Regions from separate parts of the Lactobacillus sp. wkB10 genome, predicted to be linked through region 1. Evidence: predicted binding sites of a transcription regulator. Region 1 holds the regulator's gene; the other holds the start of a gene.
What was found. The regulator HrcA, encoded in region 1, represses chaperone genes, less so after heat shock. The targets are predictions, from matches to a motif close to TTAGCACTCNNNNNNNNNGAGTGCTAA.
Positions count from the first base shown of each region.

Region 1 (7,888 bases):
CCATGACAAGTTTGGCAAGGATGCTCAATAATTACACCTTTGCCATTACATTTATCACAAACTGTCTGACGCCGAATAACTCCCAGCATGGACTTTTGAGTTATAGTCATGTAGCCAGTACCATTACATTTATCACACGTAATCGGGTGTGTACCCTTTTCAGCACCATTACCTTTACATGTCGGACATGTTTCGCTCCTGGTGTAAGAAACTTGCGTCTTTTTGCCGGTAATTGCATCCATAAAATCAATTGACAAAGTATAGTCTAAATCTTCACCACGAGTTGGTGCTGTTGGATTCGCTCTACGCTGACCACCACCAGTAGCGCCACCGAAGAAGTCATTAAAAATATCACCAAAATCACCGAAGCCACCAAAATCACTATACCCTTGACCTGCACCGCCAAAGCCACCTTGACCATTGACTCCGGCTGAACCAAATTGATCATATTGTGCTTTCTTTTGCTTGTCATGTAAAACTTCGTAGGCTTCATTAACCTTTTTATATTTGTCCTCAGCACCTGGTTCATGGTTTAAATCAGGGTGGTACTTTTTGGCAAGTTTACGATAAGCAGAGGTAATTTCTTCATCACTGGCATTGCGATCAACACCAAGAACGCTATAGTAATCTTCTTGTGCCATCTATAAGCTCCTTAACTTTACAAAAGAAAAGAACTACTTTTTTGGCAGTTCTTTTCTAATTTATTCAATTATAAACCCTTTACTTATCTGGGTCTACCTTATGAAACTCGCCTTCACCTGCAGAGCCACTACCTGAATTACCAGCTTGAGGTCCAGCCTGTCCTTGTGCACCTTGAGCCCCACCATTAGCTTGGTACAATTTGACTGCTAAGTCTTGGGCAACTTTGGACAATTCATCCTTCTTGGTCTTCATCTCATCCAAGTTGTTGTCCTTTTGAGCCTTCTTCAAAGCATCAAGTGCATCTTGAACTTTCTTAGTATCATCATCGGATACCTTGCCTTTGACATCCTTCAAAGTCTTTTCAGTTGAAAAGATTAATTGATCGACTTCATTACGAAGATCAACTTCTTCTTTCTTCTTCTTATCCTCTTCAGCATGCTCTTCAGCTTCTTTTTGCATCTTCTTAATTTCTTCGTCAGATAAACCAGACGAACTCTTGATGGTAATCTTTTGTTCTTTACCGGTACCCATATCTTTAGCAGAAACATTAACGATGCCGTTTTTATCAATATCGAAAGTAACTTGAATTTGAGGAACACCACGTGGAGCTGCAGGAATGTCTGTTAGTTCAAAACGACCTAGTGTTTTATCGTCAGCAGCCATTGGGCGCTCACCTTGTAAAACGTGAACATCAACAGCCGGTTGATTGTCTGCAGCAGTAGAGAAAATTTGACTCTTTGAAGTTGGAATTGTCGTATTCTTTTCAATTAACTTAGTAAATACGCCACCCATGGTCTCAATACCTAAGGAAAGAGGAGTAACATCAAGTAAAACTACGTCCTTCACATCACCAGAAATAACTCCACCTTGAATTGCCGCACCTAAAGCAACAGCTTCATCTGGGTTAATTGAGTGATCAGGCTCTTTACCGGCCCACTTCTTAACTGCATCCTGAACTGCAGGAATACGGGTTGAACCACCGTTTAAAATAACTTTATCAATGTCATTAACTGTTAATTCAGCATCTTTCAATGCATTGTCAAATGGAATTTTTGTTTTATCAACTAAATCAGCAGTTAATTCGTCAAATTTCGCTCTAGTTAAATCAGCTTCCAAATGTAATGGTCCAGATTCACCAGCAGAAATAAATGGTAATGAGATATGAGTTGAAGATACGCCAGATAAATCTTTCTTAGCTTTTTCAGCGGCATCCTTTAACCTTTGTAAAGCCATTTTATCTTTAGAAAGGTCAACACCATTTTCATCTTTAAAATTCTTGATCAGCCAATCAATAATTTTATTATCGAAGTCATCGCCACCAAGGTGAGTATCACCGTTAGTTGAAAGTACTTGGAAGACTCCGTCACCTAATTGCAAAACAGAAACATCAAAGGTACCACCACCAAGGTCATAAACCAGAACTTTTTCGTCTTCAGCATCTTTATCAAGGCCATAGGCAAGTGAAGATGCAGTTGGCTCGTTAATTATTCTCTTAACGTCTAAGCCTGCAATTTTACCGGCATCCTTAGTAGCTTGACGCTGAGCATCATTAAAGTATGCAGGAACTGTAATGACTGCTTCGGTAACCTTTTCACCAAGATAATCTTCAGAGAATTTCTTGATATATTGTAAAATCATAGCAGAAATTTCTTGAGGAGTGTATGCTTTATCACCAATTTTAACTTTATAATCTGCTTCACCCATGTGACGCTTAATAGAAGAAATAGTATTTGGGTTAGTAATAGCCTGTCTTTTTGCAACTTCACCGACTTGAATTTCTCCATCCTTAAAAGCAACTACTGAAGGTGTAGTACGGTTTCCTTCTGGATTGGTAATAATTTTTGGCTCTTTTCCTTCAAGAACAGCAACTGCTGAGTTGGTAGTTCCGAGGTCAATTCCGATAACTTTTGACATTGATATGCTTCCTTTCAATTATTGTGCTACAACAACCATCGCTGGTCTTAAAGTACGATCTTTGTACAAGTAACCTTTTTGCAAAACCCGCACAACATGATCTTTTTGATCTTCATTTTCAGCTTCAACTGTTTGGACAGCTTGGTGTAAATTAGGATCAAACTTTACACCTTCAGCAGTGATTTCACTGATTCCATGATCTTTCATGGCTTTAACCAATGAATCAAGTGTCATTTGCACTCCCTTTTTAAGCTGCTTTGATGCTTCATCATCAACCTTTGTTGCTAAAGCTCTTTCTAAATTATCCATTGCTGGCAAAACATCCTTAGCTAAAGATTGTGATTCATATTTAATAAGTTGCGCTCTTTCATTATTATAGCGATTTTGCATATTTTGCATTTCAGCTTGACTGCGCAAATACTTATCTTCTAAATCATCTTTTTCTTTTTGCAACTGGGTCAAATTGTGTTGCAGTTTGCTTTCCAAAGATTCGGACTTCTTTTTTTCGTTAGCCTTAGCTTGAGAATGCTTTTTAACTTCTTTTGATTCAGTTGATTCTTTTTGATCTTTTTTTGAATTTTTACTGTTAATTTCTTCTTTACTCACGGCTAACCTCCTTTATTTAAATCTACCATAATAATCAAGCAACTTTTTAGATAGCTCATTTCTGAAATATTCAAGCAATCCTATCACTTGAGAATACGGCATATTATCAGGGCCAAGTAAAGCAATTATGCCCTTTCCGTGAGAACCAACGCTGTACTCTGCCGTAAGCAGACTGTAATCCTTTAACAAATCATTTGATAACTCAGATCCTAGACTTACCCGAACTGGATATCTGTCACTTTTTAAGTTTTGCCTGTTATCCAAAATACTGGAAATTAAGTCATTATGCTCAATCATTTCATATAATGACCGCAAATTAGAAACGTCACTTAAAGAAATGTTATTGAGCAAATTAATCTGACCATCGACATACATTTGCTCGCTGGCAGCATCACTGATCACATCTTCAACCAAATCAATTAATTCAGACACATGAGCAGCTTTAAGCTTTTGTCCTAAAGTCTTCTTAAGAAACTCAGGCGTAACCTGATCTAGTGTCTTTCCTACTAATTCATCGTTAATCATACGAACGGCGCGTTCAATGTCATCACCATGAATATTGTATGGCAGGTTATAAACCTGATCATGAACATCACCATCACTGGTACCAAGAATAGCCATAATCTGTCTGCCAAATAAAGGCACTATACGAAATCCAGTAATAGTTAAATCACTATTTTCAGGCCCCTCCGCAAATGCAGTATAATTTGTAAGGTCAGACAAGATCTTAACAGCTTCCTGAACAATGTCGTTAACTTGATGAAACGGCTGATCAAGCTGATTAATAATTTTTTTATATACAGAAGATGAAATCTGTAAAGGCTCAACTAAATTGTCAAGATAGTAACGGTAGCCTTCTGTTGAAGGTACTCGACCACTTGACAAATGAGTTTTTTCAATCAAGCCTTTTTCTTCTAAAACCGCCATTTCGTTACGAATAGTTGCACTTGAAACTTTGATAGGCAACTGATTCATGACTGTTTTAGATCCAACAGGATCATGTGTCTGCGTAAAATCATTGATAATTGTTTTTAAAATTAATTCTTGACGTTCGGTCAACATAAATATCGCCCTCACTTTTAGCACTCAAACTTATTAGGTGCTAACAATTAATATGATACTAGCTTTTAGCAGAATGTCAAGTTGAGTGCTAACTTTTTTACAAAAAAAACGCTTATCCCTTTAAAATTAACCAATGCTGGTAAAATAGGCTTTAATTTCGGCCTCATCATCACTCATTTGTTTTTTTAATTCTTTTAAATTATCAAATTTAATTTCGCCACGGGTATACTTATACCATCTAATTACCATTTTTTCATCGTAAGCTTCCTGATCAAATCCAAATAAATTTGATTCAATATAAAGCTTTTTACCCTCATTAATAGTTACGTTATAGCCTACACTTGTCATAGAGTCATACCACTTACCTTTAATCTTGGTTTTAGTAGCGTATACTCCAATTTTAGGAACAACCTTGTCCTTGGACCAAACTAGATTTGCTGTAGGAAAGCCAAGCTTATGCCCATTACGTAAGCCATGACCGACATAACCGGACATAATGTACGGAAAACCTAGTAACTTAGCAGCTAATTCCATATTTCCACTTGTGATGGCTTTTTTTATTTCAGTAGAACCTATTTTTTGCCCATCATATGATTGTTTTGGAACATCAACAATAGCAAATCTTCCCTTAGCAAACTTAGGGAAATTTTTCATATTGGCAATTTCTTTCGGACCATATGTATAGTCAAAACCAGCTACTACTGTATCAGCATGCAGTTTGACAATAATCTTATCTACAAATTCCTGTGCAGTCAAGTTGCTAAATGCATCATTGAAATGCATCACAAGCAAAAAATCGACTTTCAGTTTCTGCATTTTATAAGCTTTTTCAGCTAATGTATCTATATAGCTGACTTCTTTATTTTGATATATTTCTTTAGGATGTCGGTCAAATGTCATCACTACTAATGGTAAATGCTTTTGAATTGCCTTTTCTTTTGCAATTTTGATTAATTCCTGATGACCACGATGTACACCGTCAAAGAATCCTAAAGCAAGGATTATTCTTTGAGGAATAATATTTTCCTTAAACGGGTATGTTAAATGGATAATTTCCATAATAAAACCTTCATTCACTCATTCATTTTGTAAAAGCATTAAATAAGGGCGATACATGGTACCATCTTTTTGATAAATTGCCTTAACTCTATTATTGTATCGTAATGCCACTTTTTTTGCATTCGTTTTCAAAGAAATCGTTGCACCATTTTTAACCTTCAACCACAGAGCTGTATCAATATCCTCATGAACATAACTAGTAAAAAAAGAGTCAATTGGTTGAAGCAATTCATTTACCATATTTGGATTTTCTATAATTTCTGCCAATTTAACAGCTTGATTAATATTAAAACCTGAGCTTGAAGTTCTTTGTAAATTTTTCATTACTGCCGGTACCCCAAGTTTTGTTCCCAAATCATTTATTAAAGAACGAACGTAGGTCCCTTTACTACATTCAATTTTAAAATCAAAAGTTTCTTGACAATTTTCTTCATCAAAATTTGGTTCATCAGTAAGATTATAGGAAAAAATTTCAACTTGTCGTTTTGGTCGCTCAACTTTAATACCCTGTCTTGCATATTCATATAAATGCTTGCCATTCACTCTGACGGCAGAATAAATGGGAGGTACTTGCTCTATACTGCCAACAAATTCATGCATAGCTTCTTGAATTTGAGTTCCTTGAATTTCATTAGTAATTTTTTTGAATTCTGTTTTTTTCCCACTGGTATCGTAACTATCAGTAGCAAAACCTAAAATTCCTTGCCCAACATAGCTCTTATTTTCCTTGTGCATCAATTCAATTAACTTTGTGGCCTGACCAATTGCAATTGGTAGCACTCCTGTAACGTCAGGATCAAGAGTACCTGCATGACCCATTTTTTTAATATGCAGAACTTTACGTAAATGATAGACAACATCGGCACTTGTCATGCCCTTATCCTTATTTATCACTAAAATACCATTTAACATTTTTATTACCTAACCATGAAAAAAGCGCCTCACAGCGCTTTTCTTAATTATTGCGATTTGCATCCTGCTTTTTTACTTCAGCAATTAACTGATCAATTTTACTACCATATTTAACTGAATTATCTCGTTTAAAAATTAACTCAGGAACTTTATAGACAGTTAGAACCTGTCCTAACAAATGTCTCATCATTCCCTTAGCTTTATTTAAACCAGCAGCAGCTTCTTCTTCTTTTTTAGAGTCCTCAGAAAGAATACTGTAATATACAGTAGCATATGATAAGTCATTTGTACATTCAACCGCCGTAATTGTAACATCATTAACTCGTGGATCACGAATATTTTTCCGTAAAATTTTCGTTAATTCACGGAGGATTTCTCCTTCAACACGACCTATTCTGTGTTTCATGCTTTCCTCCCAGTTAATTTATTCAGGTTTAACTTCCTGCTTTTCAACTGCTTCCATCTCATCACCAATCTTGATGTCATTATAACCCTCAATTGTTAAACCACAGTCAAATCCTTGCTTAACAATCTTGGCATCATCTTTAAATCGTTTGAGTGATGCGACTTTTCCGGTGTAGATCACAACTCCATCACGTATCAAATTAATTTCAGAATCTTTTGAAACATATCCAGAATCAACAAATGCTCCAGCAATTGTACCGACTTTAGAAACTTTCCAAGTTTCGCGTACAGTTAGGTTGCCCACAACCTTATCTTCATACGTTGGTTCCAGCATACCCTTCATAGCAGCTTTAACATCATCAATTGCCTTATAAATAATACTATATAGTCGGATATCTACTCCATCAGCTTCGGCTTGAGATTTAGCTGTAGCAGTCGGACGGACATTAAAACCTATGATGAAGGAGTTTGAAGCTCCAGCTAATGTAACATCAGATTCATTTACAGCACCTACGCCTGCATGAATAATATTAACACGAACGCCTTCGACTTCTATCTTTTCAAGCGATTGCTGCAATGCTTCCACTGAGCCTTGTACATCTGCTTTTAAGACAACGCCTACTTCTTTCATGTTTTCTTTCTTCATCGTGTCAAACAAGTTATCAAGAGTAACATGTTGTACATTTTCACGAGATTGTTGTAAAGCCTGTTGTGCTCTTTGTTCACCAACACTTCTGGCGGTCTTCTCATCATCGAAGACAACTATCTTATCAGCGGACTCTGGCACATCATTTAACCCGGTAATTTCAACTGGCATTGACGGCGTAGCTTTTTCTACCTGTCGACCACGATCATTTGTCATTACACGAACCCTACCAAAGCGATTTCCAACAACAATTGGATCACCAACTTTTAGGGTTCCTTGTTGAATTAAAAGGTCGGCAACTGGTCCACGCCCACGGGAAAGGCGAGCCTCAATAACTGTACCGATAGCTTTTTGGTTCGGATCAGCTTTTAATTCCATCACATCTGCTTGTAAAAGAATCATTTGTAAAAGTTCATCTACATTTTCACCTGTTTTAGCAGAAATGTTAACAAAGATAGTGTCACCACCATAATTTTCTGGAATTAAATTATATTTCATTAACTGTTCAGTAACATGTTCAGGGTTAGCGCCTGGAACATCCATCTTGTTAATTGCAACAATGATTGGGACTTTAGCACTTTTAGCATGATCAATTGCTTCAACAGTTTGTGGCATAACACCATCATCGGCAGCTACAACGAG
Region 1 covers NZ_JRJB01000006.1:20,493-28,380, reverse strand. Annotated here, with positions in the region: gene dnaJ (molecular chaperone DnaJ) at 1-641, opposite strand, end outside; gene dnaK (molecular chaperone DnaK) at 721-2,556, opposite strand; gene grpE (nucleotide exchange factor GrpE) at 2,575-3,162, opposite strand; gene hrcA (heat-inducible transcriptional repressor HrcA) at 3,175-4,224, opposite strand; gene ribF (riboflavin biosynthesis protein RibF) at 4,351-5,283, opposite strand; gene truB (tRNA pseudouridine(55) synthase TruB) at 5,302-6,195, opposite strand; gene LACWKB10_RS04940 (ribosome-binding factor A) at 6,239-6,601, opposite strand; gene infB (translation initiation factor IF-2) at 6,620-7,888, opposite strand, start outside.

Region 2 (7,888 bases), on a different contig from region 1:
TTTACAAATAAAAAAACCGACTCTAAAGTCGGCTTTTTTATTAAATTTAATGACGATCCTTTAATTGATCACCAATGATGTCACCTAAAGCAAAGCCACTGTCATCATTATTCATATACTTCTTGTTAACTGAATTGTGATTGTAAGAATTATGTGAGCGATTTCCATCGCCATCAGAGTTCTTAGGTTCAGCAGCTTTCATAGAAAGTGAAATGCGACGTTCATTAGGGTCAATATTTAAAACTTTTACTTTAACTTTTTGACCAACTTTTAAAACATCACTAGGCTTGTCCACGTGTTTATATGATATTTCTGAAACATGAACTAAACCTTGAATACCATCAGCAACTTCAACAAAAGCTCCGAAGTTAGTTAAAGACTTAACTTCACCTTCAAATACATCGCCTTCGTGTAAGTCAGCTGTAGCTTGTTCGAATGGAGAAGGTTCAGTTTGCTTAATTGAAAGGGAGATGCGATGTCTATCATCATCAATACCAATTACTTTAACTTTTACATCTTGACCTGCCTTTAAAACATCGCTTGGCTTGTCAACATGTTTATATGAAATCTCGGATATATGAACTAAACCGTCCACACCACCTACATCAACAAAAGCACCAAAGTTAGTCAGACGAGAAACCTTACCTTCAACAACGTCACCCACAACTAATTGTGATGCAACATTATCAAAAGCTTCTTCACGTTCTTCTTCAATTAAGTCCTTGTGAGAGAGAATCAAACGGTTCTTACTTGGATCAATCTCCGTAATCTTGAGTTTCATCGTTTTACCAATGAATGGCTTAAGGTCTGAAACATAACGATTTGAAATCAATGAAGCAGGTAGAAATCCTCTTGTACCCACATCAACTAATAAACCGCCACGAACTGAAGAAGTTACTGTACCTTCAATTGTCTTGCCTTCTTCAAAGTCCTTTTGCAATTCATCGTAAGCTTCTCTTTCCTTTAAGCGAGTAACTGAGAAGAAAAATTCACCATTTTCTTTGTCACCGCCGGCTTTTCTTAAAACTAAAGCTTTAAGCTTATCTCCAGGCTTAACTGCCTCACGTAGGTCAACGTTGCGATCCGAAGTGTATTCACGACGAGGAATTACACCTTCAATACCGGCATTTTCAACACCAACATCGATTTGACCTTCTTCAACGTCTAATACTTCAACATCTACAATATCTCCGACCTCAACTCCTTGCATTTGCTTTAATGCATCTAAAAATTGATTACTGTTTTCTGACATTATTTACCTCCCAATATCATACTCTAATTTTAAATGAAAGTTTGATATTTTTCTACTGTTTTATACCCTTTTTTATAGTTTTTTTTGACTTTTTTTAATTTCTGATAAAATTGCATTTACGACTTGATCAACACTCATAGAAGTAGTGTCTATTTCAATAGCATCTTGGGCTTTTTTTAATGGTGAAATTTTTCGGTGTGAGTCTTTGTAATCTCTTTCTGAAATGTCGTGCTCAATTTCTTCAAGAGACTGATTAGTTTTAATCCCTCTTTCTTTAAAATCTAGCATTCTTCTTTCAGCGCGAGAGTGAACTGAAGCGACCAAAAATATTTTTACTGCAGCATTGGGCAAAACAGTCGTTCCAATATCACGTCCATCCATCACAACGTTCATTTCGCCGGCCATTTGCCTTTGCAGACTAACCATTTTTTCCCTGATTCCGGCTAATGCCGAAACTTGAGAAACATTGGCAGAAATGTCAGGAGTACGTATTTCTTGAGTAATATCTTTATTACCGGCATATATTTTTTGCTGACCATTTTTAAATCTAAATTCAATTTTTTCCTCGTCAATGGCAGTTAAAATACCTCTTTCATCGCCGTAATCAATGTTATTTTCTCGTGCAATCCAAGTCGAAGCCCGATACATTGCCCCAGTATCAATATATGTAAAATTAAGCTTATGGGCGATAATTTTTGCTACAGTACTTTTTCCAGCTGAAGCTGGACCATCAATTGCTATTTGCATTCCAATAAAAAAGGGACTTAAGTCCCTGTCCTTTCTAAATTATCTAATTCTTAAAGTTTGTCCTGTATCCACCTGGCTATTGGGATCAAGTTGATTCAACTCTGCCAATTGACCAACTGAAATGTTAAAGTGGCGGGCAATACTAGTCAAGGAATCCCCTTCTTGTACGACATATTGTTTAATCACAACATGTTTCTTTTTAGGAGTTTTTTTAGATGATTTTGTCTTTGTTTTAGCCTTGGCTTTGGTTTCTTTACTTTTTACAGGCTGAACCTTAGCTTTTTTCTTAGTATCTTCTTTTTTGGCAGCTTTACGTACTTCAACTGCTTTTTCATTTGAACCATTGTTTGATGCCAAATTATGAACCACAGGAACAAGACCGATAAGAATAACTACAATCAGAATTATCAAAGCAATCCAGCCTTTTGATACGGAAGAATAAGTTTCTACTCTCGACTTTTTTGGACGCTTATAATGCTGATATGGCCCTTTTGAATTATTATTCATCTGAAAAACCTCCTTACCTAACCTGTTTAATTTTAGCATATTTAACATTTAAGTGGACAAAAAAAACGGTCATTTACTAGACCGATTTACAATATTTTTAAGATTTAATTTTTAAGATTAAAATTTTTCCTTACAAAAGGTTTGAAAGTTCTCAAAACGGTTTCAAATAGTAAATAAACTACGACACCGTTGATTGTTCCTTTTAACAAGTTAAATGGAACTATAATGCCAAAAATGTATGCACTCATTGATGGAATATGTAGCAGTTTACCCAAGTAAACCTTTTCAGTAAAAGAAAGTAAACCAGAATATCCATGTATTGTCGGTAAATTAGGTACAGTAGTTACTGCATAAAAAGGCGTTAAAACCAATGCATTCAGTACAGAAAGTACAAATGCCATAGCTATAATACCGAGAACAATACCTAAAATTGGTTTTAAATATTTTTTAGAAAAATTTTTCTCATCCTTGCTAATATTCTTTGTTAAATAATAAAATGGTAAAGCAAAAGATATTGAAGCTAAAAAAGCTGCTGACTGTCCTACCAAACTAGGTAAGGCAAAACCTTTATAAATTAAATTAATCAGCATTCTGACAAATGCAATAAAAATACCAGGTCCTGGTCCGAATAAAAATGTCCCAATTGTAATTACGACATCCGAGAAGTCAAACTTTAAGAAACTAGTTACCGGCAATGGTATTTCCAAAAGCATTAATACGTAGGCAATTGTACCAATTAAAGTATAAGCCAAAATATTAACTAAATTGTTTCTGCTTTTTTTCTGCAAAATTCTTACCTCCAAAAAAACTCGGTCTGTTGCTCCTAGCAACAGACCGAGTAAAAGTAAGCTTTAGATCTTGGCTTTTAGTTTAGTCTGTCTTCTTTCATCTAGACTCTAACTATCGGTATCTCAATAGATTCCACCACTTTCGTGGGTCGTGGACTTACACCACCGGTCGGGACTTACACCCTGCCATGAAGACAACAAACTTATTTATTAAATTTCACATACTATACTAATCTACGTTCTTTAATCTGTCAACTTCTTCATGAGATAATTCTCGGTATGTTCCTGAGATAAGAGAGTCAAGTGTAAGAAAAGCATATTTTTCACGAGCTAATTTCTTCACTTGATGGTGAACTGCCTTGAACATTCTTTTTACTTGATGATATTGACCTTCATGAATTGTTAATTGCACTATTTGGGTGTTTTTCTTACGGTCGCTTCTAATGACCTTGACCTTTGCAGGAGCACAGCGATGTCGATCAATTTTGACTCCATGCTTTAGCTGACTCATTTCATCTGGGGTGAGAATTCCAGAAATCTTAGCTACATAAACCTTGGCTACATTATTTCTCGGATGCATCAATAAATTGGCCAGTTCACCATCATTAGTCATTAAAAGCAAACCAGAAGTATCATAGTCTAGTCTGCCGATTGGATATAGGCGATAAGGCAAATCTTTAAAATAATCGACAACTGTTTTTCTCCCCTTATCATCATTTGCAGTTGAGACCACTCCTCTAGGCTTGTAAAAGAGATAAGTATGCAAACTTTCTCTTTCAATGGGCTCACCATCAACCGTAATATTACTAAAAGTATCCACTTTAGTACCAAGTTTAGTTACTACATTGCCATCAACAGTGACTCGACCTTCAGAAATCATTTTTTCAGCCTTGCGCCGTGAGGCAATTCCTGCCTCAGCAATTACCTTTTGCAACCGTTCTAAAACCATTATTTTGCTCCTTTTTGAGTTTTTGCAATATTTTTATCTGCTTGACCTTTAGCTGCAAACAAATCTATTTCGCCTTCACTATTGATGCTATCATCTTCGAAATCTTCTATTAATGGTAAATCAGCCAGACTTTGGTACCCAAAGTATTGCAAAAAATACTCACTCGTTACGTACAAATTAGGATGACCCGGAGCATCTTTTTTACCATTAATTTTAACTAATCCACGCCAGATTAATGTTTGCAAAGCCCCAGATGAATTAACACCTCTGATGTCATCTATTTCTACACGTGTAATTGGCTGCCGATAAGCAATAATAGATAGTATTTCCAACGCCGATTGACTTAAGCTCTTTGATAAATCTTTTTGAAAAAAATTTTCGATTATTCTACTAACTTCTGGTCTAGTTGTTAATTTGTAAATATCATTGAGATGTTGTATTTGTAATCCTGAATCAGGATTTTCTTGTAGTTTTTCTTGCAAATTTTTGCTTAGTTCGCGCAATGCAGGTTTACCAACCTGCAAAAGTTCACATAAGTTGCTGCTTTCAATGCCATTATCGCCGGCAACATATAATAACGCTTCTAACTGCGCCATTTTACTTATCATTACTACCAACTCTTTCCAAGTTCAGGTCACCAAACATCCTCTTTTGTTTTACCCGAATTTCCTGTTTTTTACAAAGTTCAAGCAGTGCTAGGAACAAACCAATAACATCAGATAAAGTTTTCATTTTTTGACAACAGGCAAAAAAGCTTAACTGCTTGTTTCGCGCCAATTCCTCTTGCAAGAAAGTACTCATTTCTTTGACAGAAGTTTCCTTTACTTCAACTGAAACAATATCAGGCTGTCTGATTTTCAGTCTTTGTAAAATAATAATAAAAGTATTAGCTAATTCAGTAGAAGTAATTTGTCCTTTTGGCAAAGGCTGAATTTTTTTGCTTTCTGGTGCGCTCTCCTCTTTAGCCGCAGTGATCGGGACTTCCTCATTACGCTTTTTGAAGTATGCTGAAACCTTTTTAAAAACCGAATAAGTGATAAGCTGTTGCACTAATTCATCCCTTGGATCTTCCTGTTCATCATTTTCTTCAGTAAAATCATTTTGCGGAAGAAGAGATTGAGACTTAATTCGCAAAAGCATCGATGACATAACAAAATATTCTCCTGCAATTTTTAAATTAAGTTTTTGCATTTGGTGCAAATAAGCTAGATATTGGCTTGTAATTTGAGCTATTGGAATGTCATAAATGTCAATTTTTTGCACTTTTATTAAATGTAATAGCAGATCCAAAGGGCCTTCAAAGTTAGGCAGTTCAAGGGTAAGATTATCACTCATTTTTCTTTATCCTTTTTTAAATACTTAATTAAATAAATATATTCAGGAACAGCCGTAATAACTTTGCTGGGATTATTTTGTGCCAACTCTTGAACTGCTTTAGCTTCGTACTTAGCTTTACGATAATCAGGAGCAAAAGAAATATAACGAATGATTACAAAATGTTTACTTGATTGTGTACCTACCACCCCTATAAAATTAGGAGCCTTTGAACGATAGAGATATAAGCAAAACTCGGCACTACTTTTATTTAATTGAATTTCATCCTTTAGATTAGCCAGATTTTTAAAATCAGAGAGATAAGATAATAAGCCCATAGCTACCTTTTCCTTATCATTTTTACATTCAATTAGCATTTAATCACCTTATGTTCGAGGATGCGTTTTTTCATAAACTTGTAAAATATGTTTTTGAGACAAATTTGTATAAATTTGAGTTGTACTAATATCTGAATGTCCCAAAATTTCTTGGACAACACGTAAATCTGCCCCATTTTCCAATAAATGTGTTGCAAAAGTATGTCTTAAAGTATGTGGTGTAACATTTTTCTGAATACCTGCCATTTTACAATAATGCTTAATAATTTGCCAAACGGCTTGTCTTGTTAAAGAGCTTCCCCTACTATTTAGAAAAATAAAATCGGTATTTTTGCCAATTTTTAATATTAATGGATCACGAACTTTTTCCTTATAGCTGTCTATCCAACTTAAAGCCACTTCACTAATTGGAATCAATCGCTCTTTTGATCCCTTCCCAAAAACTTTGACCAGTTTCAGTTCTTCATGCAAATCAGTAAATTTGAGATTAATTAATTCGCTTACTCTAATTCCAGTTGCATACAAAGTTTCAAGTAAGGCTCTATCACGTAAACCTAATTTCTTTTTTGTATCAGGTTGCTCAAGCAAATTATTAACTTCATTAACTGTCAAAGCGACTGGCAAAGTACGACGCTTTTTTGGTGAGTCTATTTCAAGCATTGGATTTAGTTTCTGAATATTCTGTCTTACCAGCCACTGGTAGAACTTTCGCAAACTAGTAATTAAGCGGCTAATAGAACTTGTGGCCTTTTTTTGATCGCGTTGTTCTGCCAAAAAAGCATCGATGTCAACAGCTTGTGTAGGCCAGGAAGTTAAATTTTCTTTTTGAAGAAAACTTATAAAAGAAGTTAAATCCTGCCTGTATGCTGTAATTGTGTTATTACTCAGACCACGTTCAACCTGACTATATCTTAAATAATCTTCAACTTGTTCTGATAAATTAGTCATTTTGGGCATCTTCTGGATCTTTTAATAATGAGATGGAACCAGCATTTTTGTCTTCCTTTATGTATTTAGCTTTAAGCAAGTGTCCTAAAGCTCTCTTAAAAGCTGATTTAGAAATACCAAAATAATTTTTAATATCCTGTGCGTCAGATTTATCGTAAAAAGGCAAAGTCTTATCTTTTTTCCTGCGCAAGCTCATTAAAATCATTTGTGCATCATCATCAATTTCCTCAAAAGCTCGTGGCAAAGTACTCAGATTCAAGCGACCATATTGGCTGATGCCAACCACCCTGCCTCTGAATTGTTCCCCCAACCGTAAAGGACGTGCCATTTGTGATGGATGAACGAAGCCTAAATAATACTCCTTGGTGATTATAAATGCACCTACTTCACGAGCAGAATATACAGTACCAAAAATATCTTTATTCTTCATATCACCAGGAAAATGAGCTGCCAACTGTTCAAAAATATTTTCATCCGCCAATTTTGCCCAAATACGATTTTTTTCATCTGTTTCAAGGTGAACCAAAAGCTGATCTTCAGGTTGGGGCCAACGCTCTTTGTCATAAGGTAAGTCATCCATTGAAATTACGACATCTTTATCTGGCAAGCCAATATCGACGAAGACACCTAGGTTATATTTAACTTCGGTAACTTTGCTCCAGCCATATTGGTCTTGTTGAACAAAGGGTAAAAATTGCGTCATTTCACGATTATGTTGCTTATCATCGTATAAAAATCCCTTAATTTGATCTCCGAGCTGTGGCTTTTCTTCTTGTGTGATTTCTTTTCTTTTCAGTTCATAAGTAATACCGTCAATTTGAACAAAAAAAGATTCTTCGTTTTGGTCTATTATTTTTCCAGTTGCAATTGTGCCAAGCATGATTTTTCTCCTAAATCTAGAATGGGATCTGATAACAAGTATATCATTTTAAAGGAATAAATTGACATTAGTCAATCTAAATTTACTTCTGATCTCTCTAAATTCTAAACCAAACAAAAATAGCCAGTAATAAGCACTGGCTATTTTAATTCTTGCTTTTAATTA
Region 2 covers NZ_JRJB01000005.1:69,287-77,174, forward strand. Annotated here, with positions in the region: gene rpsA (30S ribosomal protein S1) at 47-1,252, opposite strand; gene cmk ((d)CMP kinase) at 1,325-1,999, opposite strand; gene LACWKB10_RS04430 (LysM domain-containing protein) at 2,039-2,506, opposite strand; gene LACWKB10_RS04435 (ECF transporter S component) at 2,611-3,297, opposite strand; FMN riboswitch at 3,380-3,494, opposite strand; gene LACWKB10_RS04440 (pseudouridine synthase) at 3,524-4,243, opposite strand; gene scpB (SMC-Scp complex subunit ScpB) at 4,243-4,851, opposite strand; gene LACWKB10_RS04450 (ScpA family protein) at 4,841-5,578, opposite strand; gene LACWKB10_RS04455 (hypothetical protein) at 5,575-5,934, opposite strand; gene xerD (site-specific tyrosine recombinase XerD) at 5,944-6,843, opposite strand; gene LACWKB10_RS04465 (S1 RNA-binding domain-containing protein) at 6,836-7,723, opposite strand; gene pyk (pyruvate kinase) at 7,886-7,888, opposite strand, start outside.
Region 2: LACWKB10_RS04430 (LysM domain-containing protein) is a predicted target of HrcA. The motif match lies at 2,539-2,565, and genes of this name have one in related genera.